DNA from 4 places in the Pseudomonas sp. TMW 2.1634 genome. Region 1 is predicted to be linked to each of the others. Evidence: predicted binding sites of a transcription regulator. Region 1 holds the regulator's gene; each other region holds the start of a gene.
What was found. Region 1 encodes sigma-54, which starts transcription at its own class of promoters, with help from an activator protein. Its sites were predicted from a motif close to ANTGGCATNNANNTTGCTNT; they were not measured.
Positions count from the first base shown of each region.

Region 2: a site for sigma-54 is predicted at 2,728-2,747, ahead of glnA (glutamate--ammonia ligase). Genes of this name have one in related genera too.
Region 3: a site for sigma-54 is predicted at 4,045-4,064, ahead of fliD (flagellar filament capping protein FliD). Genes of this name have one in related genera too.
Region 4: a site for sigma-54 is predicted at 4,070-4,089, ahead of flgA (flagellar basal body P-ring formation chaperone FlgA). Genes of this name have one in related genera too.

Region 1 covers NZ_CP016849.1:2,905,564-2,913,214, forward strand. Annotated here, with positions in the region: gene BFC21_RS13870 (ATP-binding cassette domain-containing protein) at 1-93, opposite strand, end outside; gene BFC21_RS13875 (KpsF/GutQ family sugar-phosphate isomerase) at 386-1,360, shown strand; gene BFC21_RS13880 (HAD family hydrolase) at 1,360-1,884, shown strand; gene lptC (LPS export ABC transporter periplasmic protein LptC) at 1,893-2,465, shown strand; gene lptA (lipopolysaccharide transport periplasmic protein LptA) at 2,452-2,997, shown strand; gene lptB (LPS export ABC transporter ATP-binding protein) at 2,997-3,722, shown strand; gene BFC21_RS13900 (RNA polymerase factor sigma-54) at 3,907-5,400, shown strand; gene hpf (ribosome hibernation-promoting factor, HPF/YfiA family) at 5,476-5,784, shown strand; gene ptsN (PTS IIA-like nitrogen regulatory protein PtsN) at 5,797-6,261, shown strand; gene rapZ (RNase adapter RapZ) at 6,264-7,121, shown strand; gene BFC21_RS13920 (HPr family phosphocarrier protein) at 7,137-7,409, shown strand.
Region 2 covers NZ_CP016849.1:3,607,113-3,614,763, reverse strand. Annotated here, with positions in the region: gene glnL (nitrogen regulation protein NR(II)) at 1-212, opposite strand, end outside; gene BFC21_RS17025 (cupin domain-containing protein) at 635-1,051, opposite strand; gene glnA (glutamate--ammonia ligase) at 1,224-2,630, opposite strand; gene thiI (tRNA uracil 4-sulfurtransferase ThiI) at 2,963-4,417, shown strand; gene typA (translational GTPase TypA) at 4,558-6,378, shown strand; gene BFC21_RS17000 (YkgJ family cysteine cluster protein) at 6,607-7,044, opposite strand; gene BFC21_RS16995 (glycogen/starch/alpha-glucan phosphorylase) at 7,310-7,651, shown strand, end outside.
Region 3 covers NZ_CP016849.1:855,854-863,504, forward strand. Annotated here, with positions in the region: gene BFC21_RS04020 (FliG C-terminal domain-containing protein) at 1-532, shown strand, start outside; gene fliH (flagellar assembly protein FliH) at 543-1,235, shown strand; gene fliI (flagellar protein export ATPase FliI) at 1,239-2,558, shown strand; gene BFC21_RS04035 (flagellar export protein FliJ) at 2,584-3,021, shown strand; gene BFC21_RS04040 (flagellar biosynthesis anti-sigma factor FlgM) at 3,098-3,379, shown strand; gene flgN (flagellar export chaperone FlgN) at 3,376-3,810, shown strand; gene fliD (flagellar filament capping protein FliD) at 4,090-5,415, shown strand; gene fliS (flagellar export chaperone FliS) at 5,425-5,808, shown strand; gene BFC21_RS04060 (hypothetical protein) at 5,792-6,115, shown strand; gene BFC21_RS04065 (flagellar hook-length control protein FliK) at 6,112-7,212, shown strand; gene fliL (flagellar basal body-associated protein FliL) at 7,270-7,651, shown strand, end outside.
Region 4 covers NZ_CP016849.1:875,717-883,367, forward strand. Annotated here, with positions in the region: gene BFC21_RS04130 (glycosyltransferase) at 1-982, shown strand, start outside; gene lafA (lateral flagellin LafA) at 1,106-1,993, opposite strand; gene lafA (lateral flagellin LafA) at 2,227-3,108, opposite strand; gene flgA (flagellar basal body P-ring formation chaperone FlgA) at 3,227-4,027, opposite strand; gene BFC21_RS04150 (flagellar basal body protein) at 4,138-4,488, shown strand; gene flgC (flagellar basal body rod protein FlgC) at 4,494-4,922, shown strand; gene BFC21_RS04160 (flagellar hook capping FlgD N-terminal domain-containing protein) at 4,922-5,647, shown strand; gene flgE (flagellar hook protein FlgE) at 5,644-6,831, shown strand; gene BFC21_RS04170 (flagellar basal body rod protein FlgF) at 6,841-7,569, shown strand; gene flgG (flagellar basal-body rod protein FlgG) at 7,590-7,651, shown strand, end outside.

The DNA of each region.
Region 1 (7,651 bases):
GATACGAATATCGACATTATTGAAGATGCTGCGCGTACCGCGCTTGAAGGACACTCCCTTCAGCTCGACCGCGTAGGCGTTATCGGCGCTCATCTAAACTCCTTGCGATGCAGCCTCTGCCTCTCACCCGGACACCAAACTTCTTGTTAAGAAGCACGCGTTCCCTGGCGGGCCGAACTGGCGGCGAACTATACCACTGCTCATAGTGACCGCCCAAGACCGAAGGAGTGCCGGTTAAGTCTCAGTACAGTGAAATAAAGCGGTTTTTTCTGCAAACACACGAGCACTTTGCAAACACAGACCATAAAGCACAGCGATCAAGCGTGAGGGAATCCCACATAACCGCTATAATCCTTGCCTTTTCTCAGGCTACCCGACTTCAACCATGAGCCAATCCAGCGACCTGATCCAATCCGCCCAACGCACCATCCGCCTCGAACTGGAAGCCGTAGAGGGCTTGCTGTCGCATATCGACGCAGATTTCGTACGCGCTTGCGAGATGATTCTGGCCAGTAAAGGCCGGGTGGTCGTGGTCGGCATGGGCAAGTCAGGACACATCGGCAACAAGATTGCCGCCACCCTGGCCAGCACCGGCACCACGGCTTTTTTTGTTCACCCGGCAGAAGCCAGCCACGGCGACATGGGCATGATTACCCGCGATGACATCATCCTCGCGCTATCCAATTCCGGCTCCACCGCCGAAATCGTCACCCTGCTGCCACTGATCAAGCGCCTGGGCATCAAGTTGATCAGCATGACCGGCAACCCCGAATCGCCGCTGGCCAAGGCCGCCGATGTCAGCCTGGATGCCCGCGTGGCCCAGGAAGCCTGCCCGCTGAACCTGGCTCCGACCTCCTCCACCACCGCCACCCTGGTGCTGGGCGACGCACTGGCCATTGCCCTGCTCGAAGCCCGCGGTTTTACCGCTGAAGACTTCGCCTTCTCCCACCCGGGGGGTGCACTGGGCCGTCGCCTGCTGCTGAAAGTGGAAAACGTCATGCATTCCGGCGATGAGCTGCCACAAGTGGTGCGCGGCACTCTGCTTAAAGAAGCACTGATGGAAATGACCCACAAGGGCCTGGGCATGACCGTGGTGATAGAAGAAGACGGACGCCTGGCCGGGATTTTTACTGACGGCGATTTGCGCCGCACCCTGGATCGCGAAATCGATATCCGCAACGCCACCATCGACACGGTCATGACCCCGCACGGCAAAACCGCCCGCGCCGACATGCTGGCGGCAGAAGCCCTTAAAATCATGGAAGACCACAAAATCAGCGCGCTGGTGGTGGTCGACAAGCAGGACCGCCCGGTGGGCGCCCTGAACATGCACGATCTGCTACGCGCAGGAGTAATGTAATGACCCAGGAACTTCTCAAGCGCGGCAAGGGCATCAAGCTGGCCATTTTCGACGTTGATGGCGTGTTGACCGACGGTCGCCTGTACTTCCTCGAAGATGGCAGCGAATTCAAGACCTTCAACACCCTCGACGGCCAGGGCATCAAGATGCTGATGGCCGCCGGCGTGCAAACGGCAATCATCAGCGGCCGCAAGACCCCGGTGGTCGAACGTCGCGCGCAAAACCTGGGCATCCCGTACCTGTACCAGGGCCGTGAAGACAAATTGGTGGTCCTGGACGAGCTTCTTGGCCAACTCAACCTAAGCTATGAACAGGTTGCCTACCTGGGTGATGACTTGCCGGACTTGCCGGTTATCCGCCGGGTAGGCTTGGGCATGGCCGTGGCCAACGCCGCGAGCTTTGTCCGTGAACACGCCCACGGGGTAACCCAGGCACGGGGCGGCGAAGGTGCCGCCCGCGAATTCTGCGAGCTGATTCTGCGTGCCCAGGGCAGCCTGGACGCAGCCCACGCTGCCTACCTATAGAGCTTTCTATGCTGAGCAAAAAGATTCGCCAAATAGTGCTGTTTGCAGTGATTGCCTCGCTGTTTGCAGCGGTTGGCTACTGGAATATCAGGCCGGAACGCTTTCTCAACACCCCTACCCTGGCGGTGGATGAAAGCGCTATCGACTACTACGCCACCAACGCACACAGCCGTCAGTTTCTGCCCGACGGCAAGCTGCAGTACGACATGACGTCCGAGAAGCTTGAACATTTGAAGGCTTCCGAGGTCACTCAATTGACCCAACCGAAAATGCAGCTCTACCGCGGCACGGCTTACCCGTGGCATGTGCAGAGCGAGCGTGGTGAAGTCAACCCGGACGGCACCGAGGTCGAGCTGATCGACGCGGTGCGTATCGCGCGTACCGACGAGAAAAACCGCACCACCATTATTACCAGTACCCGCATGACTGTATTCCCCCAGAAGGAATATGCGCAGACCGAGCGAGACGTTAGAATCGACGGCGCTGGCGGCGTAACGACTGGCAAGGGAATGAAAGCATATTTGAAAGACGGCAGGATGGACCTGCTGTCCAACGTAAGAGGACAGTATGAGTCTCGTTAAAACCCTCCCTTTATTGCTCAGTTTGAGCGCCGCACTGGGAAGCGTGAGCGCCTGGGCTCTGCCAAACGACAACGAACAACCTATCCGCATCCAGGCCAACGAGGCGCAACTGGATGACAAGCAAGGTGTTGCCACCTACAAGGGCGATGTCATCATCACCCAGGGCTCGATGAAAATCACCGGTAACACCGTCACCATTACCCGTAATGCTGCGGGCGAAATCGACGTGGTTACATCCGTAGGCAACCTGGCCTACTTCGAGCAACTGCAGAAAGCCACCGACCCCAAACCGGTTCAGGCGTATGCCGTCACCATTCAATACCATGCGCCACAAAACCGCATCGTGCTGATCGACAAGGCCAAGGTCATCAACGACGGCAACACCACCGAAGGCGAGAAAATCGTCTACGACACGGTCAAGCAGGTCGCCAATGCCGGCCGGGCCAATGGTGCCAATGTCACTGCGCCACGCCCGCGCATCGACATGGTGATCCAGCCCAAGAAGAAAACCGACCAGCAGAAGGCCCAGTAATGGCAACTCTGAAAGCCCAGCATCTGGCCAAAAGCTACAAGAGCCGCCAGGTCGTGCGTGATGTCAGCCTGTCCATCGACAGCGGGCAGATCGTCGGCCTGCTCGGCCCTAACGGCGCAGGCAAAACCACCTGCTTCTACATGATTGTGGGCCTGGTGCATGCCGACCAGGGCCGCGTCCTGATCGACGACCTGGACGTCAGCCATGAGCCCATGCACGGCCGTGCACGCGCCGGTATCGGTTACTTGCCGCAGGAAGCCTCGATCTTTCGCAAGCTGTCGGTGGCCGACAACATCATGGCGATCCTCGAGACCCGCAAGGAGCTGGACAAGGCCGGGCGTCGCAAGGAGCTGGAAAGCCTGCTGCAGGAATTCCACATCAACCACATTCGCGACAACCTGGGCATGAGCCTGTCGGGTGGTGAGCGTCGCCGGGTAGAAATCGCCCGCGCACTGGCCACGGCCCCCAAGTTCATCCTGCTCGACGAACCCTTTGCCGGTGTCGACCCGATCTCGGTGGGCGATATCAAGCAAATCATCTACCACCTCAAGGCCAAGGGCATCGGTGTGCTGATCACCGACCACAACGTTCGCGAGACCCTCGATATCTGCGAAACCGCGTATATCGTCAACGACGGGCAACTGATCGCTGAAGGCGACGCTGAAACGATTCTGGCCAACCAGTTGGTACGCGAAGTTTACCTCGGCAACGAGTTCCGCCTGTAACACAGGCATGTGACATGCCCTCAACGGGGTGTCCTTGATTGGTCTGGCACGCAAAAAACTAATTAAGAACACCCCTAGGCAAACGCACCGGTTTCAGGCATATAATTTGCTTATGTTTGGCGCTCACGCGCCCTGTAGTGGATGGCGCCATGTGCGCCGGCGAATAAGGTGTTAAGCCCCTGCCATGAAACCATCGCTAGTCCTGAGAATGGGCCAGCAGCTGACAATGACACCTCAGCTGCAACAGGCCATCCGCCTGCTTCAATTGTCGACCCTCGACCTGCAACAGGAAATCCAGGAGGCTCTGGAGTCCAACCCGATGCTCGAACGCCAGGAAGAAGGCGACGACTTCGACAATGCAGACCCCCTTGCCGACAACATTGAGCAAAAGCCCAATACCGACGTCCAGGAACCCACCTACCAGGAAACTGCGCAGACCGTAGACAACCTGGAAGACGGTGACTGGGGCGAACGCATTCCCAACGAACTGCCCGTGGACACGGCCTGGGAAGACATCTACCAGACCAGCGCCAGCAGCCTGCCCAGCAACGACGATGACGAGTGGGACTTCACCACCCGCACCTCGGCCGGCGAAAGCCTGCAAAGCCACCTGTTGTGGCAACTGAACCTGGCACCGATGTCCGACACCGATCGTCTGATCGGTGTCACCCTCATCGACTGCATCAATAACCAGGGCTACCTGGACGAAAGCCTCGAAGAAATCCTCGAAGCCTTTGATCCGGAACTGGACATCGAGCTCGACGAAATCGAAGCCGTCCTGCACCGCATCCAGCAATTCGAACCCGCCGGCATCGGCGCGCGCAACCTGGGCGAATGCCTGCTGCTGCAATTGCGTCAGTTACCCGCCAAGACGCCCTGGCTGAACGAAGCCAAGCGCCTGGTTACCGATTACATCGACCTGCTGGGCGCACGCGACTACAGCCAGCTGATGCGCCGCATGAAGCTCAAGGAAGACGAGCTGCGCCAGGTGATCGAACTGGTACAGAGCCTCAACCCGCGCCCGGGCTCGCAAATCGAGTCCAGCGAAGCTGAATATGTTGTACCAGACGTGATCGTGCGCAAGGACAACGAGCGCTGGCTGGTGGAGCTAAACCAGGAGTCCGTGCCGCGCCTGCGGGTGAACGCACAATATGCAGGTTTTGTCCGCCGGGCCGACACCAGCGCCGACAACACCTTTATGCGTAACCAGTTGCAGGAAGCACGCTGGTTTATCAAAAGCCTGCAAAGCCGCAACGAAACCCTGATGAAAGTGGCGACCCAGATCGTCGAGCATCAGCGCGGGTTTCTGGAGCATGGCGACGAGGCCATGAAGCCACTGGTTCTGCACGACATCGCCGAAGCGGTGGGCATGCACGAATCCACCATTTCCCGGGTGACCACGCAAAAGTTCATGCATACCCCACGCGGTATTTATGAACTGAAGTACTTTTTCTCCAGCCACGTCAGCACCTCTGAAGGCGGCGAATGCTCCTCCACCGCGATCCGTGCCATCATCAAAAAACTGGTTGCTGCGGAAAATCAGAAAAAGCCGTTGAGTGACAGCAAGATCGCTGGTTTACTGGAGGCACAAGGTATTCAGGTAGCCCGTCGCACCGTCGCCAAGTACCGCGAATCCCTCGGGATAGCGCCTTCGAGCGAACGCAAGCGTTTGATGTAAGCCACGGACCCCGGCGTTTCAGTGGCAGGCTGCTCGGCCTGCCGCTTTATGCAATGGCATCAAAGGAGAAACTGTATGCAAGTCAACATCAGTGGACACCAACTGGAAGTCACCGAACCGCTACGCGCATACATCGGCGAAAAACTCGACCGACTGGAGCGTCACTTCGACAAGATTACCAACGTACAGGTAACGATGGCGGTCGAAAAACTGAAACAGAAAATCGAGGCCACCTTGCACATCCATGGAGGAGAAGTCGTTGCCAACGCCGAGCATGACGACATGTATGCCGCCATTGATCTGCTCACTGACAAGCTTGATCGCCAACTGAAAAAGCATAAGGAAAAGACCCAAAGCCTGCTCCAGGGCGCGACCGGTCGTTAATACTCCCTACCCATGATCCGACTTGAAAGTATCCTGACCCCCGGCCGTTCCCTGGTGAACGCGCCGGGCGGCAGTAAAAAGCGCGCACTCGAACATATTGCCAACCTGATCAGCCGCGAAGTGCCTGGTCTCGAAATGCAGGATGTTTTTGAGAGCCTTATTGCCCGTGAAAAACTGGGTTCCACCGGTTTCGGTAACGGCATTGCCATACCCCATTGCCGCCTCAAGGGTTGCGAGTCGCCTGTGAGCGCCTTGCTGCACCTCGACGCCCCCATAGATTTCGACGCCATCGATGGCGCGCCGGTCGACCTGCTTTTCGTTTTGCTGGTGCCAGAAGCGGCAACCGATGCACACCTGGAACTGCTCCGGCAGATTGCCAGCATGCTCGATCGTAAAGACGTGCGCGAAAGGCTGCGCAGTGCACCTAGCAACGAAGCGTTGTACCAGGTTGTTCTGGACGTACAGAACGGTCATTAATCATGCGCTTAGTCATAGTCAGCGGACGCTCCGGCTCCGGTAAAAGCACTGCCCTCGCCGTCCTTGAAGACAACGGTTTCTATTGCATCGACAACTTGCCAGCCGGCCTGCTGCCGGAACTGGCCGAGCGAGCGTTGATTCACACCGAGCTGGCGCAACCGCTGGTGGCCGTATCGATCGATGCGCGCAACCTGCCCAGCCACCTGTCCCGCTTCCCCCAGTTGCTTGAAGAGGTCCGCAGCCGACATATTCAGTGCGACGTACTGTACCTGGATGCCGACGAAGAAACCCTGCTCAAGCGCTTTTCGGAAACCCGCAGGCGCCACCCGCTCAGCAGTGCGAGCCGCTCGCTGGCCGAGGCCATTCGCGATGAAACCCAGCTGCTGGGACCGATTGCCGACCTCGCCGACCTGACCATCAACACCACCAACCTGAACCTGTACCAGCTGCGTGACACGATCAAGCTGCGCCTGCTGAACAAGCCGGAACCCGGTACTGCCTTTTTGGTGGAGTCGTTTGGCTTCAAGCGCGGGATGCCGGTGGATGCCGACCTTGTATTTGACGTGCGCTGCCTGCCCAACCCGTACTGGAAGCCTGAACTGCGCGAGCAGTCGGGGCTGGACCAGCCGGTTGCCGACTACCTGGCGGCACAGCCTGATGTCGAAGAAATGTTCCAGGACATCTCCAGCTACCTGCTTAAATGGCTACCACGCTTTGCGGCCAGCAACCGCGCCTATGTGACCATCGGGATCGGCTGCACGGGCGGGCATCACCGTTCCGTGTACCTGACCGAACGCCTGGGCAAATGCCTGCAAGAAACTCTGAAGAACGTCCAGGTTCGCCACCGCGACCTTACTTGAAGGATCTACCCCGCGATGCCTGCAGTGGAAATTGAAATCATCAACAAACTGGGCTTGCACGCCCGTGCATCGGCAAAGTTTGTCGGCATCGCAGGGCAGTTTCCATGTCAGATCCAGGCGGGTCGCACCCCTGAGTCGATGGTCGACGGCAAAAGCATCATGGCCATGATGATGCTGGCTGCCGGCAAAGGCACCACCATCCACCTCAAAACCGAGGGTGAGAAGGAACAGGAAGCACTGGACGCACTGGTCGCGCTGATCAACAACTATTTTGATGAAGGCGAGTAACCGAACCGTGCTTCAACCTGTAGCCGCTGCCGAAGGCTGGGATAAGGCCCGAAGGGCCTTCATGCCCACAAAAGCGCGACCGCTTCGCGCTCGATCGCAGCCTGCGGCAGCGGCTACAGACTTCACACCCAGCTCCCCCTCCCACCTGTAGCAGTTGACGAGTAGAACGAGGCTACGTCCGGTTTGGTGCGCCACTGCGACGCAGCCTCGCTCCGCGAGTCAGCTGCTACAAAGGCCCCTTG
Region 2 (7,651 bases), 700 kb from region 1:
TGCTCAACCGCCTGGCGCAGCGAGTGCAGTGCCTCGGTGGACTCAGTGAACAGCTCGCTGATGAATTGCCCGTGACTGCGTTGACCGCTGATCGCCAGCAGCATCTCTGCCGCCGGGTTCATGTACTCAAGGCGCAGGTCGGCATTGAGTAGAAGCGTTGCGGTGGTCAGGTTGTCGAGTAACAGTCGGTGCAGGGCGTCACTGATGGTCATGGGCCGATCCCGGATTGCGTGCGCGGGTGAAGCGCTGGTGCAAGGAAAATGCAAAAACCAAACCAAGGCTCCGAAAAGAAGCGTCGCCCCCCTGAAATAGGCGTTTACAACTTGAGCGCATATCGCTGCAATCCGGCTTGCGAGTGTTTTTGAACCAAATTGGGCTGGTTAATGCACTATCAAACTATAGTTGCACCAATATAGTGCAATTTAGATGAATGGATTCAGTTGCTTGAAAAAGGCCTTGGGATTGTTGCTATTGCCGCAGCCGGGCGTCTGTAGCAGCTGCCGAAGGCTGCGTTCGAGCGCGCAGCGGTCGCAAACCCTGAGTGCGCGATTGCACAGAGACACCGCAATTTCTGATGTGGCGACCGCTTCGCGCTCGGACGCAGCCTCCGGCAGCTGCTACGGGCCTTGCGTGGTTAATGGGACAGGGGCATGCCAGGTGTGCCGGCATAGAACACGATCAGTTCAACCGGGGCCTTGCCGCTGGTACCGCGATGGGAGGTGTTGACCATCTCGGGCAGCGCCTGGCCAGGCCCAAGTGTGGTTTTGTGCAGGCCGTCTTCGGTTTCAACCGTCAGTTCGCCAGCCACCACATAGGCGATATTAGGCATGGGGTGCGTGTGCCATTTCAGTGCGGTGCTGGCCGGAAGGGTGATTTTGACCACGGTGAATTCCGGCTTGCCGTCCGGCCAGGTGTAAGGGGTGCCAATCCACGATTGCCCGGTCTTGAGCAGTTGCTCGACCTTAACCGCAGTGGGTGGGCTGGCGCAGCCCAGCAGAAGCAGGCAGGCGCACGACAACAGCAGGGCTTTGAGGGTGAGTAGGGGGTGCATGTCAGTCTCCAGTGGTGAGGGCCATAAACTACCCATCACCCAATCAGGTGGCTGTCAGGGACTGACACGAATCCAGAAGCTCTGATCCGATGCTTGCGTAAGACGACGCCCACAAAAAAGCCTCCCGAAGGAGGCTTTTTCGAATCACGCCGCTTGCGCGGGCGTCACCGGATTAGCAGCTGTAGTACAGCTCGTATTCCAGTGGGTGCACGAAGGTACGAACCTGGATTTCTTCTTCGCTTTTCAGGGCGATGTACGCGTCGATGAAGTCGTCGCTGAAAACGCCGCCTTTGGTCAGGAACGCACGGCCCTTGTCCAGCTCTTCCAGGGCTTCTTTCAGGCTGCCGCAAACTTGTGGGATCTCTTTGGCCTCTTCAGGTGGCAGGTCATACAGGTTTTTGTCAGCTGCGTCGCCAGGGTGGATCTTGTTCTGGATACCGTCCAGACCAGCCATCATCAGTGCTGCGAAGCACAGGTACGGGTTGGCTGCCGGGTCCGGGAAACGTGCTTCGATACGGCGAGCTTTAGGGCTGGACACGTAAGGAATACGGATCGAAGCCGAACGGTTGCGAGCCGAGTAGGCCAGCATGACCGGTGCTTCGAAACCTGGTACCAGACGCTTGTAGGAGTTGGTAGCCGGGTTGGTGAAGCCGTTCAGGGCCTTACCGTGCTTGATGATACCGCCGATGAAGTACAGGGCAGTGTCGGACAGGCCGGCATAGCCTTCGCCTGCGAAGGTGTTCTTGCCATCTTTGGAGATGGACATGTGAACGTGCATACCCGAGCCGTTGTCGCCGTACAGAGGCTTTGGCATGAAGGTAGCGGTGCGGCCGTAGGCGTCTGCCACGTTGTGTACGCAGTACTTCAGGGTCTGAACTTCGTCAGCCTTTTTCACCAGGGTGTTGAACTGCACGCCGATTTCGTTCTGGCCAGCAGTTGCCACTTCGTGGTGGTGAACTTCGATAACCAGGCCCATTTCTTCCATGGCGTTGCACATGGAGGTACGGATTTCGTGGTCATGGTCGAATGGCGGAACCGGGAAATAGCCGCCCTTGACGCCAGGACGGTGGCCTTTGTTGCCGCCTTCCACGTCCTGGTCGGACATCCACGAACCTTGTTCGGAGTAGATCTTGAACATCGAACCGGAGATGTCGGACTTGAACTTCACCTGGTCGAAGATGAAGAACTCTGGCTCCGGGCCAACGAAAACGGTGTCGCCGATACCGGTGGACTTCAGGTATTCCTCGGCACGGGTAGCGATGGCGCGTGGGTCGCGGTCATAGCCCTGCATGGTCGAAGGTTCGATGATGTCGCACACCAGGATCAGCGTAGGCTGTTCGGTGAACGGGTCCAGAACGGCCGTGCTGTCGTCTGGCAGCAGGATCATGTCGGACGCTTCGATGCCTTTCCAGCCAGCGATGGAGGAGCCGTCGAACATTTTGCCGTCGGTGAAGAAGTTTTCATCCAGCGCATCACGGGCCGGCATGGTCACGTGGTGCTGAGTGCCTTTGGTATCAGTGAAGCGCAGATCAATCCACTTGACGTCATGATCTTTGATGAGTTGAACCGACTTCGACATAGTGTCCTCCGGGGTGGCTTAGGGCGGGTAGTGGAATGCCCTTAATAAGTGGTTGATGCCGGCGCGAATACTCTGCCAAGGCAACCTGCCTCACAAGGGAGCAAATTGCATGCCAGTGCCCCGACTTGGGCGTAATGCGCCAATCTCAAGCAGGTAAGCGGGGCAGACTACCGATTAGCGGCGTTTATCGCACTCAAATGAAGCGAAATCGGGCGTTTATGTTCCATTTTGGTGCGACGAAAACCGTTTGTACGATAACTGGTTAAACCTTGAGCAATTTCCGCTATAATCCGCGCCCCCCTTTTTTGGCAGGCTGCTCGCGCGCTGTTTTCATGAAACTAATCGTTAAAGTCTTCCCCGAAATCACTATCAAGAGCCGTCCGGTTCGGATGCGTTTCGTCCGTCAATTGGCCAAAAACATCCGCACTGTGCTCCGCGATCTGGACCCGGCTGTGGTGGTGACGGGCGTGTGGGACAACATCGAGCTGCAAACGCGCGTAACCGACCCTAAAGCCTTGAAAGAAATGACCGAACGCCTGAGCTGCATGCCGGGTATCGCGCATTTCCTGCAGGTCGACGAGTACCCTCTGAGCGACTTCGACGACATCGTTGAGAAGTGCAAGCTGCACTTCGGCGATGCACTGGCGGGCAAGCTCTTTTCGGTGCGTTGCAAACGCGCTGGCAAGCACCCGTTTACCTCGATGGAAGTCGAGAAATACGTCGGCAGCAAGCTGCGGCGTGAGTGTGGTGCAGCTGGAATCGAGCTGAAAAAGCCCGAAATTGAAGTTCGAATTGAAATTCGCGACCAACGGTTGTTTGTGATTCACAACCAGCACGACAGTATTGGTGGCTACCCGCTGGGTTCGCTCGAGCAGACCCTGGTGCTGATGTCGGGTGGGTTCGATTCCACCGTGGCGGCCTACCAGATCATGCGTCGCGGCCTGATGAGCCACTTCTGCTTCTTCAACCTGGGCGGTCGTGCCCATGAACTGGGCGTGATGGAAGTCGCGCACTATATATGGAAGAAGTACGGCAGCTCCCAGCGCGTGCTGTTTGTCAGCGTTCCGTTCGAAGAAGTTTTGGGCGAAATCCTCGGCAAAGTCGATAACAGTCATATGGGCGTCATTTTGAAGCGTATGATGTTGCGCGCTGCAACACGTATTGCCGAACGCCTGGATATCGAAGTGCTGGTGACCGGGGAAGCGATTTCCCAGGTGTCCAGCCAGACACTGCCCAATTTGTCGCTGATCGATTCGGCTACGGACAAACTGGTGCTGCGCCCGCTGATCGCGAGCCACAAGCAGGACATCATTGATTTGGCGGAAGAGATCGGTACGGCCGATTTTGCCAAGCACATGCCTGAATATTGCGGGGTGATTTCGGTCAACCCCAAGACCCACGCCAAGCGCAACCGCGTGGAGTATGAAGAACAACAGTTTGATATGGCCGTGCTCGAGCGTGCGCTTGAGCGGGCCAAACTGGTGCCGATTGATCGGGTGATCGATGAATTGGGCCAGGACTTGCAAGTCGAAGAAGTCAGCGAAGTGCTGGCGGGCCAGATCGTGATCGACATCCGTCACCCGGATGCTCAGGAAGATCAACCGCTGGAACTGGCTGGCATCGAAGTACAAGCGTTGCCGTTCTATGCTTTGAACAGCCGCTTCAAGGAACTGGATGACACCCGTCAGTACCTGTTGTATTGCGACAAAGGCGTGATGAGTCGCCTGCATGCTCACCATTTGCTCAGTGAGGGACATGCCAATGTGCGCGTTTATCGACCGAGCTAAGAGCCCGGGGCTGTATGCCTGTGGCCTGCGTCACCGGCCCCCCGACGCCGCCGTCAAGCTGTAACGGCTTGCACGGACTCTACTGTTAATCGCTGCCTGGACTCAGTCAGCACACCGAATCCTCTGATCGAGATACACAAGTGATCGAAAATCTACGTAACATCGCCATCATTGCTCACGTTGACCACGGTAAAACCACCCTGGTAGACAAACTCTTGCGTCAATCCGGCACCCTGGAGCGCAACGAGCTTAACGACGAACGCGTAATGGACTCCAACGACCAGGAGAAAGAGCGCGGTATTACCATTCTGGCGAAAAACACCGCCATCAACTGGAACGGCTACCACATCAACATCGTGGATACCCCGGGCCACGCCGACTTCGGCGGCGAAGTTGAACGCGTAATGTCGATGGTTGACTCCGTTCTGCTGCTGGTTGACGCTCAAGACGGCCCTATGCCGCAAACCCGTTTCGTGACCAAGAAGGCTTTCGAAGCCGGCCTGCGTCCAATCGTGGTCATCAACAAGGTTGACCGTCCAGGCGCGCGTCCGGACTGGGTTCTGGACCAGATCTTCGATCTGTTCGACAACCTGGGTGCTACCGAAGAACAGCTGGACTTCAAAGTGGTTTACGCCTCTGCCCTGAACGGTATTGCTGGTCTTGACCACACCGACATGGCTGAAGACATGACCCCGCTGTACCAGTCGATCGTCGACAACGTACCAGCACCAGCTGTAGACCGTGACGGTCCGTTCCAGATGCAAATCTCGGCACTGGACTACAACAGCTTCCTGGGCATTATCGGCGTTGGCCGTATCGCTCGTGGTCGCGTCAAGCCGAACACTCCGGTTGTTGCCATCGACGCTGACGGCAAGCGCCGCAACGGTCGTATCCTGAAGCTGATGGGTCACCACGGTCTGCACCGTGTAGACGTTGAAGAAGCTTCGGCAGGCGACATCGTTTGCATCAGCGGTATGGATTCGCTGTTCATCTCCGACACCCTGTGTGATCCGATGAACGTTGAAGCGATGAAGCCGTTGACCGTTGACGAGCCAACCGTTTCCATGACCTTCCAGGTAAACGACTCGCCATTCTGCGGTAAAGAAGGCAAGTTCGTGACTTCCCGTAACATCAAGGAACGTCTGGACAAAGAGCTGCTGTACAACGTTGCACTGCGCGTTGAAGAAGGCGACTCGGCTGACAAGTTCAAGGTATCGGGCCGTGGCGAGCTGCACTTGTCCGTACTGATCGAAACCATGCGTCGTGAAGGCTTCGAAATGGGCGTTGGTCGTCCAGAAGTAATCATCCGCCTGGTTGACGGCGTCAAGCACGAACCGTTCGAAAACGTCACCATCGACCTGCCAGAAGAATCCCAGGGCAAGGTGATGGAAGAGATGGGCCTGCGTAAAGGCGACCTGACCAACATGGTGCCGGATGGCAAAGGCCGTGTGCGTCTGGAATACAACATCCCTGCTCGTGGTCTGATCGGTTTCCGTAACCAGTTCCTGACCCTGACCAACGGTGCTGGCATCCTGACCTCGATCTTCGACCGTTACGACGTGATGAAGTCGGGCCACATGTCCGGCCGTCAGAACGGCGTTCTGGTATCGGTTGAGACTGGCAAGGCACTGACCTACTCCCTGGAAACCCTGCAGGCGCGTGGCAAGCTGTTCGTTGAGCACGGTCAAGAGATCTACAACGGTCAGATCGTTGGTCTGAACAGCCGTGACACCGACATGGGCGTTAACCCTACCAAGGGCAAGAAGCTCGACAACATGCGTGCTTCGGGTAAAGACGAAACCATCGCTCTGGTTCCACCTGTTCGTTTCACTCTGGAACAGGCTCTGGAATTCATCCAGGACGACGAGCTGTGCGAAGTAACTCCTAAGTCCATCCGTCTTCGTAAGAAGATCCTGGACGAAGGCGAGCGTACCCGCGCTGCTAAAAAGGCCAAAAACTAAGTTACTTAGTTAGCGGTTACAAAAACGCCCCCGACCTTGCGGTCGGGGGCGTTTTTTTATGTCTGGCATTTGACGCATTTACCGTTGCCCGCGCTGCGACGAGCGCGGTCTGTCAGGGTATTTGCGTAAAGGCCATCGCGGGCAAGCCCGGCTCCCACAGGGGGCTGTGGTAATTGTGGGAGCGGGCTTGCCCGCGAAGCGATCTGTCAGTCGATTCTGCGCTGCAGGTTAAAAATCCATCAGCTTGACGCTGCTGTTCTTGCGCTCAACGGCCTTGGGCACATAGGCGCAGTAACCAGGGCGCGGGCCGATCCGCGGGTGGTTGCGGCAGGTGTCCGGGCGGATGTCGTAGATGGTGCACATGCGCGACTTGCGATCCAGGTACAGGCAGTCGTTATTACTCATGCGCTGCAGGGTGAAAATCCCCGACTTCTGGTTGAAGCGCTCCACGATCCCTTCTTTTTGCAGGCGCTTGGCGATGTTCTTCGGCGGGTCGCCCATCTCGAACTCATCGACGATGCCGATGCGGATCAGGTCTTTGATCTTGACCTCGACCGGCAGCGTGCAACAGCTGGAAACACAGGAGCCGCACATGGGCGCGGAGTATTTGGCCCAGGTATCGAGACGGTCGATTTCCGCGGCGGCGATCAGGTTGGACTTCATCAGGCTTGTATTCCAGCGTGCATCAGGGCGCGCGATCATACCGGGGTTGGTGAATGTGTGAACAACCATTTGCCGGTTTTTCGATCAGGGCCATGTTTTAAAGCGTTCGACTGCGAATGTGCCTTGTTTTGGGGCAGGGCTTGGTTGATCAGTTTTTTTCAGGCAAACCGCCAAAAAAGCCGTAAACAAAGCGCTTTATTTCTGGCCAAGGGTCTAGGCTGAATCCACTCGTTCTTCAAATCGCCCCATCTCGATTGAGGTTGTATCGATGTCCCAGGAACCGCTTGTTCGTGACGCACAGGTGGCGGCTTTCCGTGCCGCTGTAGTAGCCAAACTGACTTACGCGGTGGGTAAGGACCCGGAACACGCGTTTGACCATGACTGGTTTGAAGCCATAGCCCTGGCCGCCCGCGACCATATGGTCGAGCACTGGATGGATAGCACCCGGCAGATTTATCGCAAGGACCAGAAGCGGGTGTACTACCTGTCGCTGGAGTTCCTGATCGGTCGCCTGCTGTACGACAGCCTGAGCAACCTGGGGCTGCTGGAGGTGGCGCGGGAAGCGTTGGGCGAGCTGGGCGTGGATCTGGAACGCATCCGTGTGCTGGAG
Region 3 (7,651 bases), 2.0 Mb from region 1:
CGAGTTGTTGTACCGCATTGCCAACCTTAACGAGATCAACGGTGAAGTCATCAAGGAACTGGAGCAACTGATCGATCGCAGCCTGTCGGTGCTGTCGACCCAGGGCTCGCAGGTGCGCGGGGTCAAGCAGGCGGCCGATATCATGAACCGCTACAAGGGTGACCGCGACCAGATGTTCGAACTGTTGCGTGCCCATGACACGTCCTTGGTGGAGCGCATCGAGGATGAGATGTATGACTTCTTTATCCTCTCGCGCCAGAGCCAGGAAGTGTTGTCGGCCCTGCTCGAAGCCATTCCGCTGAGCGAGTGGGTGGTGGCCCTCAAGGGCGCAGAGCCGGCGCTGGTCAAGGCGATCCAGGGGGCGATGCCGCGTCGACAGATGCAGCAGATGGAAGCGCAGAACCGTCGACAGGGCCCGGTGCCCATTAGCCGGGTCGAGCAGGTGCGCAAGGAAATCATGGCGGTGGTGCGGCAGATGGCGACCGAAGGTGGCCTCGCGGTGCAACTGTTCCGTGAACAGACCGTAGAGTAAGGGGCGCGCAGTGTCGATCAAAATACTCAAAGGCAAGCCCCGTGACTGGCGGCCCTACCGTTTTCCGCCCTTGCCGCAGGGGCTGGCCCCGGAATGGAAAAACGACCCGATTGCCCTGCAACGGGCAATCGCCGACGGCTTTCAGGAAGGCATGGAGAAGGGCTATCAGGAAGGTCTCGACCAGGGCCAGGCGCAGGGTCACCAGCAAGGCTATGACAGCGGCCTGCAGCAGGGCTTGCAGGAGGGGCTGGCACAGGGGCGGGCGCAAGGGCGCGAGTCCTTCGATCAGGCCAGTGCGCCGCTGGACGCCATCAATCGCCAGTTGCGCAGCTTTGTTGAGGGGGTTGAGCTGGCTCGGCGCGAGGAGTTGCTGGCGCTGGTCAAGAAAGTTTCGGAGCAGGTGATCCGTTGCGAACTGACCCTCAACCCGACGCAATTGCTCACCCTGGCAGAAGAGGCGTTGGCCAGCATGCCGCTGGAGGCGCTGGAGGCGCATATCAACCTGCACCCACAGGAGTTTGCGCGGATCAGGGATCTGGTGCCCGAGCGCGCGGCAAGCTGGCGTCTGGTGGCCAACGACACGCTGGCGCTGGGGGAGTGCCGGATCGTCACCCCGCAGGCCGAGGTCGACGTAGGCTGCCAGCAGCGCCTGGATGCGTGCGTGGCCACCCTGTCTGAACATTTGCACTTGATTGAGGAGTAGGGCGTGCTCAAACCCTTTGCGCTGGATGAGGCTTTGCGCTCGCTGGATACGGTTCAGTTGGCCAAGGTCAGCGGGCGGCTGGTGCGCATGTCCGGGATCCTGCTCGAAAGCCTGGGTTGCCAGCAGGTGACCGGGCAGCGCTGCGCTGTCGAACAGGCTGACGGGCAAATGCTCGAGGCTCAGGTGGTGGGCTTCAACCGTGACATCACCTACCTGATGCCGTTCAAGAAACCGGTGGGCCTGAGTTCGGGGTCGCGGGTGTTTGCCGCCCCACAGGAAGCAGCGCTGCAGATTGATGAGTCCTGGCTTGGCCGTGTGCTCAACGGTCTGGGCGAACCGATGGACGACCTGGGTCGGCTCACCGGGCGGGACGAATTGCAAGTAGAGCTGCCCAGGGTCAACCCGCTCAAGCGTCAGCCGGTGAACGAGCCGCTGGATGTGGGGGTGCGGGCGATCAATGGCCTGCTGACCCTGGGCAAGGGCCAGCGCGTCGGCCTGTTCGCGGGCAGCGGGGTAGGCAAGAGCGTGTTGCTGGGCATGATTACCCGCCAGACCGAAGCCCAAGTGGTGGTGGTCGGCCTGATTGGTGAGCGGGGCCGCGAGGTACAGGAGTTTATCCAGCATTCCCTGGGCCCCGAAGGCCTGCGCAAGGCGGTGGTGGTGGTCGCACCTGCCAATGAGTCACCGCTGATGCGGCTCAAGGCGACAGAGCTGTGCCATAGCATTGCGGCTTATTACCGGGACCAGGGTAAGCATGTTCTGTTGCTGATCGATTCCCTGACCCGTTACGCGATGGCCCAGCGTGAAATCGCCCTGGCCCTGGGCGAGCCGCCCGCCACCAAGGGCTACCCGCCGTCGGTGTTCGGCATGCTGCCGGAGCTGGTGGAAAGTGCCGGTAACGGCGAAAGCAGCCAGGGCAGCCTGAGTGCGATCTACACCGTGCTGGCCGAAGGCGACGATCATCAGGACCCCATCGTTGACTGTGCCCGGGCCATTCTCGATGGCCATATCGTGCTGTCGCGCAAGCTGGCAGATGTCGGGCATTACCCAGCCATTGATGTGGCCGCGTCGGTCAGCCGTTGCATGAGCCAGGTGGCCGGGCGCAAGCACCTGGATGCGGCCCGTTCGTTCAAGGAATGCAGCAGTGTGTATGACGGCATCAAAGACCTGATCCCGCTGGGCGGTTACACCCCGGGGATGGACCCGGGCACGGATCGCGCCGTCAGGCTCGCGCCGAATCTGGAGCGTTACCTGCGCCAGGATGTGGAGGCCGGGGCGCCGCTGGGCGTGTGCATCGACACGCTGCAGAGCATCGTCAAATGATGGGCCATGACGCGAGCCGGCGAACATGAAAGAACGTATCAATGTGCTCAACCGCCTGGCCCAGCTGCGTGCTGTCCAGGCGCGCCAGATCATGGGCCGGGTGACTTATCAGCAGAACCTGTGCGAGCGCTATCGCAACAATATTGCCGGGCTGACCCGCTTGTGCGGCTTCACCACGGCCACCACCACCCCGTTGCAGCGGCATAACCAGCAGCAGTACAAGGCCACCCTGCATGCCATGACCAATCTGCAGGTGCGTGAGCTCAAGCTGGCCGAGCAAACCCTCAAGCGGATCCAGGATGAATTGCAGCAGGTGGTGCGCCAGGAGAAGGTGCTGGCGCAAGTGATCGAAGACCGGATGCGCCAGTGGCTGGCCACGCTGGCGCAGCAGGAGCAGAAAATCCAGGACGGCCTGGCGAGTCAGACCTGGTGGCGCAACAAGGCCCGGGATGTATTTGGCTGATTTTTGCCTTGCGCATTTAAGTGCCTCCCACAACGGGTCGCCTTTACTCAGTATTCCCCCGCTCAGGACCTTAATCATGGAAATCACACGACAGCCTGCCATCACTATCAGCCCGCTCGCCGAGATTGCCGCCTCCGGCAGCAGCGAGCGCAGCCCAGGCGGCCCCGTGGCCGCGATCAGCGCAACTGCGCCGGTCAAGCCGGGCCTGGAGCGCATCCAGGCAGCGCTTGGGCAATTGCCGCAAGTGGACCTGGGCAAGGTCGCGAACCTCAAGGCCGCCCTGGCCGCCGGCGAACTGAGCACGGACAGTGCCACGCTGAGCGCGGCCATGCTCACCTACCACCGGGGCGAGCGGTGAGCCAGCGCGCACAGCTGCTCAGGGTGGTCGAGCAGGATGTACATGACGACCTGGCCGGGTTTGCCCACCTGCTGGGTTGCATGAGCCGCCTGCAAGCAAGCCTGATGGCGCGCGACTGTGACGCCATTGCTGCGGCCAATGAACAGATCTCGGCGCTGATGGATACCGCCGGGGCGCGTGCCCGTCGTCGCAGCCGGGTGCTGGAAGTCTTTCATCTGGGGACCGACAGCCGCGCGATGGAAAGCCTGATCGGTCTCTACCCCCCGCAGCGTCAGGCGCCCCTGGCCCGGGCCTGGCACACCCTGATCAGCAGTGTCGAACGCTGCCGTGACCTGAATGAGCGCAACGGCAAGTTGCTGGCGATGCACAGCGAGATTTTCCAGCAGTTGGCCAAGCCCGATTGTGCCCAGGTGTATTCCCCTACTTTCTGACCCGATGCGGTGCCCGCCAGCGCCGGGCACGGGCCTTTCATTGTGTGTTGCCACTGTTCCCGAGGGGTTGACCCACCCCGCCTCGAGGTCGCCTGTAACGAACAGGCGCTGAGCCTTCTTGGTGGGCGAAAAAGCGGAAATACGCCTTCCACCCCGGGCAGGCTTCCCCCCTCAAGGCGGAAACTAAATTTCTCGTCAGTCTGAAATAAGTTCTTATAAATCAACTAGTTAAATGTTGGCACTGGTTTTGCTAACTACCCCCGCAAGGAGAGATTAGACATGGCTATCGATACCACTTACATCCAGAACCAGGCCAAGATTCTTGCTGAATATGAAGTTCAGCGTGAACTGCTGCAGGCTCAGCGCAATGAGTCCAAGTACAAGGCTCAGTTGGCGGCTGTGTCGACGCTGGACACCGCGCTCAAGGCGCTGGGTTCGGCCGTCAAAGGCCTCAAGGGAACCGACAAGAGCATGCTGATCAACGCTGCGGCTTTCAGCAAGGAAGGCATGGCCAGCGCCACCCTTGGCCCCAGCGCGAAGGAAGGCAGTTATCAGTTTTTTGTTCAGCAACTGGCCAGTCGGCATCAGGTTGCACTCAGCGGTCTGGGCGACGATGCCGCCCGTTCCGGAAATTTTTATATCAAGCAGGACGGTGTCGAGTTTGCCATTGACCTGAGCACCGGCGACAGCGATGGCGACGGCAAGCTGTCCCAGGAAGAACTGGCGGCCGCAATCAATGCCCACCCTGACAACAAGGGCGTCAAGGCCACGCTGGTGCGCAGCGGTGGTGAGGTAACGCTGGTTTTGGCCGCTGAAAACAGCGGGGAAAAGAACCGCATCGAATTGCGCACTGACGCCACCGGCAGCGCGCTGGAGACCAGCCTGGGCAGCCAGCAGGAATTGGCCAAAGGTCAGGATGCCATCGTTTACCTGGGCGCTGACGCCAGCGGCATGAAGCTGCAGCAAAGCTCCAACACCTTCAAGGACATGATCGACGGCGTCAGCCTGACGTTCAACAAGGTCCACCAGAGCGGTGACGAGCCGCTGACCGTAAATATCAGCCGCGACCAGAGTGCAACCAACGCCAAGCTCAATGAGTTTATCTCGGCCATCAATGCCCTGTTCGGCACCTTCGACACCCTCACTGCGGCGGGCGTCGAGGGCGGCAAGCGCGGCCCGCTGGCCGGTGACTCGGGGATCCGCGCAGTCGAGTCAATGATCAATACGGTGCTGCGCACCCCGTTCAACGGTATCACGCTGATGGAGTTCGGCATCCTCGCGGACTCCAAGGGCAATTTGAAAGTCGACACCAAGTCGTTCGAAAAGATGCTCGATGCCAACCCGGATGCGTTCGAAGCGCTCTTCTCCGGCCAGGGCAACCTGATCGACAGCCTGGACAAGAGCCTGGCGACTTACACCAGTGGCACGACCGGGGCGATGAAGGCCCGCAAGGACAACCTCAACAGCATGTTGCAGCGGATCGAAGTCAAGTACGACGAGCTGGAGAACAAATACCAGAACCACTATCAGCGTTACCTCAAGCAGTACACCCAATTGGCGCAGGTTATGGCGTCGATGGAGCAAACCTTCAGCATGTTTGGATGATTATGAATAATGAATGATAGCTATGACGGGTACCGCGCGGTCGACCTTGAGGTCCGCGTGTGTGCCTCCTCACCGTATGAACTGGTACTGGTGTTGTTCGATGGTCTGCTCGACGAATTGAACAGGGCACGCGGGCATATCGAAGCCAGCCACTACGAACTCAAGGGCCTGTCGCTGGAAAAGTGCATGAACATTCTCAATGCACTCAACAGCACGCTCGATTATGAAGAGGGCGGTGAACTGGTCCATGACCTGTCACGGCTGTATGACTACTGCATGCACCGTCTGGTGGATGTCAGTGTGTCGCTGTCGGTGGCCGGTATTGATGAAGTCGCGCATCTGTTGGGGCAGATACGTGACGGCTGGGAAGGTGTCAATGCCGCACGCCATTGATCTGCGTCGCCTGGATCACCTGGGGCAGTTGCTGGCCGGGGCGCTGGAGCAAAAGGATTGGGCGCGTGTCGGTGAAATCGATCGGCTGATTCGCCAGGGCCTGCAACGCCTGAGTGCCAACGGGCAACCGGGAGCTGATCTGCAGGCCCGTCTGGCGCCGCTCAAGGCTTGCTATGCCCGGGCACGGCAGGCGTGCATGCGTGAACACCAGCGCCTGGGCGATTTGCTTGGCAGTCTTGCTCAGCATGGGGAAGGTCGTCTTGCCTACTCCTTGCTCGACAGTGTGCAGGAGGAGGGCCAGGCATGAACGTGAGCCTTACTCTGCCCAGCGGGTTTGCGGCAGCCCTGGAGCTGCGTGAACTACCGGTGGAAGCCGCCCCGATGGCGGATGATCAGGGGGTGTTGGCGTACCTGGCACCCCTCGCCGAGTTCGAAGCGCCTTTACCGCCGTCTGTTGACATGCCGCCGTTGGTGGCCAGCGAGCTGGCTCACGAGGAGCAGCCCGGGCAGCCAGCCGATGTGCAACAGGACCCCGCGATGGACCCGCAGCAATGGCTCTACATGATGCTCAGCCAGCAGGCCGTGCAGGTGCAGGCCCGTGACTTGGCGGTCTCTGCCAGCCCGGGTCTGAACGCTGAACCCAACACAGCCCCCGTGCCGCCAGGCATGGCAGCGCCCAACGGCCAGCAGCCGGCAGGCGACCATGATGCCGACGCGCAGGATACCGATGTGCTGGCACCGCTGGCCGGGCCGGCCAGAACGGACCGCGGCCCGGCTGCTGAAGGCCTGGCGATACAGCTCCAACGACGTGAGCCGCCGGCCGCGCACATCTTGCTGGCGCTGGCCATCCCCCGCGACAGCGCACCGTTGGCCGCCCTCGTTCAGGCGCTGCCTGGCCCGGAACTGGCAACCGCGCCTGCGGCCCTGGCGCAGGGGGCGCCCGCTCACGGGCCGGTGCTTGAACGCGGGCTCAAGCTGGACACGCCGCAGGCCCGTTGGGGCGAGCAGATGCTGCACGCCCTGCGCGAGACCGTAGAGGTGCAGGTCCAGCAGCGTTTCCAGCAGGCCACGATTCGCCTGGACCCGCCCGAACTGGGCAGCCTGGAGATCTATGTCAGCCATGAATCCGGGCGCCTGAGTGTGCATATCTCGGCGGCCCAGGCCGATGTAGCCCGATTGCTGGCGTCCACCAGTGAACGGCTGCGCCAGGAGCTGGTGGAACACAACAGCCTGCAAGTGCAGGTGCAAGTGCAGGTGCAAGTGTCCAGTGACTCCCAAGGCCACTCACCACGCGATCAGGGCAGGTCACCGCGTGAACATGCCATTGCCGAGGCTGCGCCGCAAGCGCAGGCATCGGCCGAATCATCCACGCAGCGCGACAACGGTGTGCTGGTGACTGTTTAACCCAAGCGCCGTTGTACGGCTTACCCGAAACCGAATTACAAGTGGATGAATCTTTTCATGTTGATGTCGCGTGTCATTTTATCTTTAGTGGGGCTGAACACGGTGCTGGCCGTGGGGGCAATGGCGTGGGGGTATCTGTACCTGGCTCCGGTCATCACCGGCAAAGGTGCGGTGGCTGGCACCGCTGCAGTGCGACCGATCAGCGACTTTACGTTTTACCCGATCGAGAAAGTCATCGTGAATCTGCCGGGGCCAAAGCGTGAGCGCTATATGGTGCTCGACTTGGCCCTGCAGGCAGACAGCAAGCTCAATACGGCCACCTTCAAGCAGATCGAACCGCTGGTGCGTCACTCGGTGATCAGTTCGCTGTCGCAACTGCCGTTCGACGAGCTGCGCCAGTTACCTGTCAGTGACGTGCAGGGCCGGATCGAAAGCCGCT
Region 4 (7,651 bases), 2.0 Mb from region 1:
GGTCATTCTGGCGCGGGCTGCGGATGTGTATGGGTGCGGGCATTACCGCATCATCCAGCCACTGCAGGCGCTGAAAAACGCCGGGCACGCCGAGGGCGCATTAATCCACGGTTTGCCCGGGCTGATGCAGCTGCAACGCTATGCCCCGGATACCCTGGTCATGCAACGGCCCCTGCAGGAGCAGAGCCTGGAGGCGATCGAAAAAATCAAGGCCTTCAGCCAGGTGTTCAAGGTCTATGAGCTGGACGACTACTACCCCAACGTTCCGCTGAAAAGCGTCCACCGTGGCAGTGTACCCAAGGACATCATGCGGTCGCTGCGCCGGGGCCTGGCTTGCGCCGATCGTTTTGTGGTGTCCACTGAACCGCTGGCGGAGGCCCTGGGCAACTTTCACTCGAAGATCCATGTGGTCAAGAACCGCCTTGACCCGCAGTGGTGGGCAGCCCTGCCGCCAAGCGCACGCAGGACTTCGCGCAAGCCCCGGGTCGGCTGGGCCGGAGGCTCTGGCCATACCGGTGACCTGGAGCTGATCGCCGATGTGGTCAAGGCCTTGTGCGACGAAGTCGACTGGGTGTTTTTTGGCATGTGCCCGCAGCGCTTGCGGCCCTTTGTCAAAGAATTCCACCCGGGCATCCGCATTGACCTGTACCCCGCGGCACTGGCCCGGCTGGATCTGGATCTGGCCGTGGCACCGCTTGAAGATAACCTGTTCAACGCCTGCAAAAGCAATCTGCGCCTGCTGGAGTACGGTGCCTGTGCCATCCCGGTAGTGTGCAGCGACGGACCGAGCTATCGCGGTGACCTGCCGGTGACCCGGGTCAATAACCGTTTTCGTGACTGGGTGGAGGCAATCCGCATGCATGTCAACGACCTGGATGCGGCGGCTGTGGCGGGGGATACGCTGCGCGACTGTATACATCGGGACTGGATGCTGGACGAGGTCGGCCTGCAACAGTGGCGCAAGGCCTGGCTGGCGGATTGATCGCCAGGTAGACACGGCCCGCCTGGCGGGCCATTTTTTTGCCCAACGTAAAGCTGCCGTTAAAAAAAACGCCCCCGAATCACTTCGGGGGCGTTTTGTTGATACCGGGTTTGCCTGTAGGGGTTAGCCCAGCAACGACATGACCATGCTTGGCATTTGCCCGGTTTGCTTGAGCATGGAAATACCCGACTGCATCAGCATGGAGTTCTTGCTCATCATCGCGCTTTCGCTGGCGAAGTCGGCATCCATGATGCGGCCACGGGCCATTTCGGTGTTGTCCTTGATATTGGCCAGGTTGTTGGCGGTGTGGTTAAGGCGGTTGATATTGGCGCCGAACTGGCCGCGCAGCTCACCGACTTTGTCCAGTGCGCCAGTCAATTTATCAATCATGTCCTGGGCGCCGCTGACGGTGGTGATCTCGGTGCCCGAGACGGCGCCCGAGACGTTGCCGCTGGTATACGACTGGGAGACATCGTTCATACCACTTGCCAGTGTTGTGAGACTGCTGGAAACATTCAGCGCCAGGGTTTCATCCTTGGTAGCACCGATCTGGAAGGATACTTCGGCGCCGAACTTGCCGCTGGTACCGTCTTTGCTGAACAGTTTTTCACCGGCAAAGCTGCTGTTTTCCATGATATTGCTCAGCTCTTTGCCCAGCTCGTTGTATTCGGCCTGCATCGACTTGCGGTCGGCATCGCTGTTGGTGCCGTTGGCAGACTGGGTGGCGAGGTCTTTCATGCGCTGCATGATGTCGGTCATTTCATTGAGCGCGCCATCGGCGGTCTGCAGCAGCGAGGAGGCGTCGCTGACGTTGCGCAGGGCCACGGCCATGCCTTTGGTCTGCGCGTTCATGCGGGTGGCGATCTGCAGGCCGGCGGCGTCGTCGGCTGCCGAGTTGATGCGCAGACCAGTACCCAGGCGCTGCTGGTTGGTGGCCAGGGCGTTGTTGGTCTTGTTCAGGTTGGTCTGGGTCAGCAGCGACGAGTAGTTGGTGTGGATGGTCAGGGCCATGAGCGAGATTCCTGTTTTGCATTGAGTGACGGAGTAAAGAACGGCGCAGTTTTTGTTGCCCGCTGACACTTAAAGGCGACAGGTTGCTCGTTGCACTTAAACCGTATGGGCCACTATTTTCCAGCCGTTGCAGGTGCTGCTGCGCCTTGCCGGGAGCAAATAAAAGGCAGCTGAAAAAGCGCCCCCGAATCACTTCGGGGGCGCTTTGTTGATACCGGGTTTGCCTGCAGGGGTTAGCCCAGCAACGACATGACCATGCTTGGCATTTGCCCGGTTTGCTTGAGCATGGAAATACCCGACTGCATCAGCATGGAGTTCTTGCTCATCATCGCGCTTTCGCTGGCGAAGTCGGCATCCATGATGCGGCCACGGGCCATTTCGGTGTTGTCCTTGATATTGGCCAGGTTGTTGGCGGTGTGGTTAAGGCGGTTGATATTGGCGCCGAACTGGCCGCGCAGCTCGCCGACTTTGTCCAGTGCGCCAGTCAATTTATCAATCATGTTCTGGGCGCCGCTGACGGTGGTGATCTCGCTGCCTGAGACTGTGCTGTCGCTGAACGGAGCGGAAATCCCTGACAGGGAAGTGGCCAGGCTCGCGACACCGCTCGAAACGTTCAACTCCAGGGTCTCGGCTGATGTGGCGCCGATCTGGAAGTTGACCGCGCTATTGAATTTGGAGGTGCTGTTGGTTGGGTCACTGCTGAACAGCTTTTCACCGGCAAAGCTGGTGTTGTCCATGATATTGCCCAGTTCTTTGCCCAGCTCGTTGTATTCGGCCTGCATCGACTTGCGGTCGGCATCGCTGTTGGTGCCGTTGGCAGACTGGGTGGCGAGGTCTTTCATGCGCTGCATGATGTCGGTCATTTCATTGAGCGCGCCATCGGCGGTCTGCAGCAGCGAGGAGGCGTCGCTGACGTTGCGCAGGGCCACGGCCATGCCTTTGGTCTGCGCGTTCATGCGGGTGGCGATCTGCAGGCCGGCGGCGTCGTCGGCTGCCGAGTTGATGCGCAGGCCGGTACCCAGGCGCTGCTGGTTGGTGGCCAGGGCGTTGTTGGTCTTGTTCAGGTTGGTCTGGGTCAGCAGCGACGAGTAGTTGGTGTGGATGGTCAGGGCCATGAGCGAAATTCCTGTTTTGCATTGAGTATCGAAGTTAAGTGCGGCGCATCTTTTGTTGCCGCTGACACTCAAGGGCGACAGGTATCGGCGCCCGCTTAAATCTCGCTGAGAATTATTTTTAGGGGCGTTCCAGGGTGCTGGTGACTCTGGCGCGGCCGATCACCCGGGCCTCGATAACCTTGCCGCTGGCGGTGTTCCTGACCCGGATCAGCATGCCCATGTGCCCGTCCTGCAGGGCTTCGCCTTCGGTGCTGGCGTGTATGTCGCCGTGATTGGCCACCACCGTGACGCGCTCGCCGCGGCGCACCTGCCAGGGCTCGACCAGCATGTCGCGGCTAAGCACTTGCTGGCTGCGGGTGCGACGCTTGGCGCTGAGACCGGCGACCTGGTCAATCCGGTTGAAATAGCCGCTGCTCTGGCGGCTCACCGCCACTTCCTGATAGCCGAGCATGGCGCTGGTGATGAGCTGTTCGCGCTCGATCACCCGGGTTGCCATCACGGCCTGGATATAGACCGTGGCCTGGACGGTCACGTCAACCGACCATGCGGGTGCAGGGCAGGCAAGGGTCAGGCGCAGGCGCCCGTAGCCACTCCAGTGCTGTTCTGTGCCTCTGGTCTGCAATGGCTGCTCGCAGGGCCCGGTGGGGGCGCCGTCGGGCAGGGCAAAGACCTTCTGGGTAAAACGCGGGTTTTGCCAGCCTTCCTCGGCGGCTTTGTCGGCCAGCTGTCGCGTGAAGTGCTGGTGTACGGCCTGGTCGACTTGCCGGTCCAGCGCTTCATTGGCTGGTGCGTTGCTGCTAGCCAATGCCAGCAGCAGGGCACACAGCGCCCCGGCGGGGGAAACGCCGCTTCCTCCCGATTGCCCGTCAGGGCCTGGAAGCGGAAGCCGGACGGTCACCGATTGTTCTGTGAGTTTCATAAATAGTCTTATAAATCATGATGTTACTGTTGTTTTTAGAAGTGGGCACGGTTCCTGCTATTACCTGCGGGCAAGAGGCACGGCCTCACCTTCAATCAATGGTACCTGCAATGAGTATAAGGATAGATGAGGCCCTCGGTGTGCATACGCGTGCGCTTGGGCTGCATATGAAACGTACCGAAATACTGGCGGCCAATCTGGCCAACGAAGACACCCCGGGGTTCAAGGCCCGGGATCTGGATTTCGCTGCAGAAATGAACCGCAACAGCGCCGCGTCCGGCAGCCGTGCGCAGGCTCGCCTGCAATACCGTGTGCCGGCCCAGGCATCGCAGGACGGCAATACCGTGGAGTTGAGCGTCGAACAGGCGGCCTTCGCCAAGAGCACCTCGGATTACCAGACCAGCCTGACCTTTCTCAACATGAAATTTCGCGGCCTCAAACAGGCCATCGAAGGACGCTGACCCTTATGGCTTTTGACTCTATCTACCAGATCGCCGGCTCTGCCATGAATGCCCAGACCGTGCGCCTCAACACTGTAGCCAGCAACCTGGCCAACATCGATTCGGCCGCAGGTACCGCCAAGGATGTATACCAGGCCCGCAAGCCGGTGTTTGCCGCCGTCTATGAAAACAACCAGTTGACCCGTGGCGTTGGCATGGGCGGAGCCCATGTGCAAGTCATGGATGTGGTGACCTCGGGGCGCGAAGCGAAAAAACGTTATGAGCCCGACCATCCTCTGGCCGACAGCAGCGGCTCGGTGTTCTACCCGGACATCAGTGAAATCGAAGAAATGACCGACATGATGTCCGCGACCCGCAGTTTTGAAACCGGGGTGGAAGTCCTCAATCGTATCAAGAGCATGCAGCAGGGCCTGCTCAAGCTGGGAGAAGCCTGATGAGCACCGTCAATAACGACACCCGCAACACGGGTAATACCGGGCAGCAGGGGCCAAAAACCAACGGCGCTGAAATGCAGAACACCTTCATTCAATTGATGGTTGCGCAAATCAAGAACCAGGACCCCACCAAGCCGGTGGACAGCAGCGAGTTCCTTAGCCAGTTCGCCACCATGTCCCAGGTGCAAAGCCTGGAAAAAATGTCATTCCTGACCGAAAACAACATGGTACTGCTGGAAAACCTGCAGTACCTGAGCGCGTCCACCCTGGTGGGCCAGACCGTCAAGGTCAGCACCGACCAACTGGACCTGAGCGACAAGAAAGTGCAGGCCGAAGTGGAGTTGCAACACAGCGCTTCGGACCTGGTTGCGGTACTGACCGACGCCAACGGCGTGAAAACCGAAATTCCGCTGCCACCCAGTGAGCCGGGCCGGGTCGGCTTTGATATCGACCCCCAGGCATTGGGCTTGAAACCGGGCAAGTACGCTATTGAAGTCAAGTCTGCCAGCGGTGAAAGCCTGAAGGTTGAAGTCAAGGGCAAGGTCAACAGCGTGCGCTTGGGCAGTGATGGCCCGGTGTTGTCCATCGAAGGTGTCGGTGAGGTGCCTTTCTACAAAATCACCGAATTCAGTGAAGACTCGGTGTTTGCCGGTGTCATGGCGCCCACCGGGCTCAATCCTTTCCAGCGCTCCCTCAGTCAATTTGCACAAGGTCAACGTTCATGAGTTTCAATATCGCCCTGACCGGGCTCAACGCCGTGTCCCAGCAGCTCAATACCATCAGCAACAACATTGCCAACTCCGGCACCGTGGGCTTCAAGTCGTCGCGTACCGAGTTTGGCAGCCTGTACTCCGGCACCCAGGCGATGGGGGTCGGAGTGTTGGGGCATACCCAGAGCATGAGCCTGGGTGGCTCGCACTTTGCCACGGGCAACAACCTCAACCTGGCGATCTCCGAAAGCGGCTTTTTCGTAACCCGCAGCCCCAGCGGCGATATCAACTACACCCGCGCCGGCGCCTTCGGCAAGGACCGCGACAACTTCCTGGTGGATGCCAGCGGCCAATACCTGCAGGGCTACCCCGTGGATGCTGCGGGTAATCTGCAGGTGGGTATCGTCAGCGATCTGCGCCTGCAGAACGGCAACCTGCCGGCCAAAGCCACCGACCGGGTCGATTTCGTGGCCAACCTGGATGCCAGCAAGGCAGTGGTCAGCGTTACACCATTTGATCCGGCCAACGTCAACAGCTACACCAGCAGCCAGACCACGCCGGTGTACGACTCCCAGGGCAAGCAGCATTCCCTGACCCAATATTTCGTCAAGACCGCGGACAACACCTGGGAAACCCATTACTACGTTGGCAACACCGCAGTGGGTGGCCCCGAAGGCATGACGTTCGATACCTCGGGCCAGCTCAGCACGCCGCTGGCGCCGGTCAATATCAGCTTCACCCTGCCGGGGGTGAATGCCATGAGCATCGATATCGACTACACCCGCAGCACCCAGAGTGCCTCGGATTTCTCAGTCACTACCAACAACCCCAACGGCTATTCCGCCGGTGAAAACACCGGTGTCACGGTCGAGAAAGACGGCAAGGTCTACGCCACTTACAGCAACGGTGAACGGATGCTGCAAGGCCAGGTGGTGCTGGCCAACTTCGCCAACCCCAATGGTCTGAAAAACGAAAACAACACCCGCTGGAGCGCCACGGGCGAGTCGGGTATCCCGCTGATCGGCGCCCCGGGCACCGGCCTGTTTGGCGACCTGACGGCAGGCGCGCTGGAAAGTTCCAACGTCGACATGACCCAGCAACTGGTCGGCCTGATGGAAGGCCAACGCAACTACCAGGCCAACAGCAAGGTGCTGTCGACCAACAAAGAGCTGACCCAAGTGCTCTTCAACTCCATTTGAGGATGACCGATGGATCGTTTGGGATACACCGCAATGACCGCCGCCAGCCGCACCATGACGGCGCTGGACGTGCGCGCCAACAACCTGGCCAACGTCAATACCCCGGGCTTTCGCAGCGACCTTGAGCAGTCGGCCAGTGTTGCCGTGCAGGGCTACGGCTATGACAGCCGGCACCTGGCCCACTCACAGGGCAATGGCGTCAGCCTGGCGCCAGGCGCGCTGATGGCCACCGGTCGGGACATGGATTTTGCCATCAAGGGCCCGGGCCTGATCGCGGTACAGGGGCCGGAAGGTGAAGCCTATACCCGTCACGGCAGCCTGCAGGTGGATGCCGACATGCAACTGACCCTCAACGGCCGTGCCGTGCTGGGCGAGGGCGGGCCGATCGTACTGCCCCAGTTCGACTCTATCCGCATTGCCGGTGACGGACGCATTTCGGTGCTGCCCCGCGGCGAGCCGCTAATGGTCGAAATCGATCAGATCAAACTGGTGGACGTGCCTGCCGGGCAGTTGAGCAAGGACAACGCCGGGTTGCTGGTGACCCGCAATGGCGTGCCGGCGGCAACCGACGACAACGTGCAACTGGTGTCCGGGTTTCTGGAAGCCAGCAATGTCTCGGCCATCGATCAGTTGGTCGGGACCATGAGCCTGAGCCGGTTGTTCGAGACCCAGGTAAAGATGATGAAAGCCGCCGAGGACTTGTCCACGTCGGGTAACAGTTTGATGCGCGGCAATTGATGCCCGCCAGGAATTGACACATGAGCTCTGCACTCTGGATCAGCAAGACCGGCCTGGCCGCGCAAGACAAGGCGATGGCCGC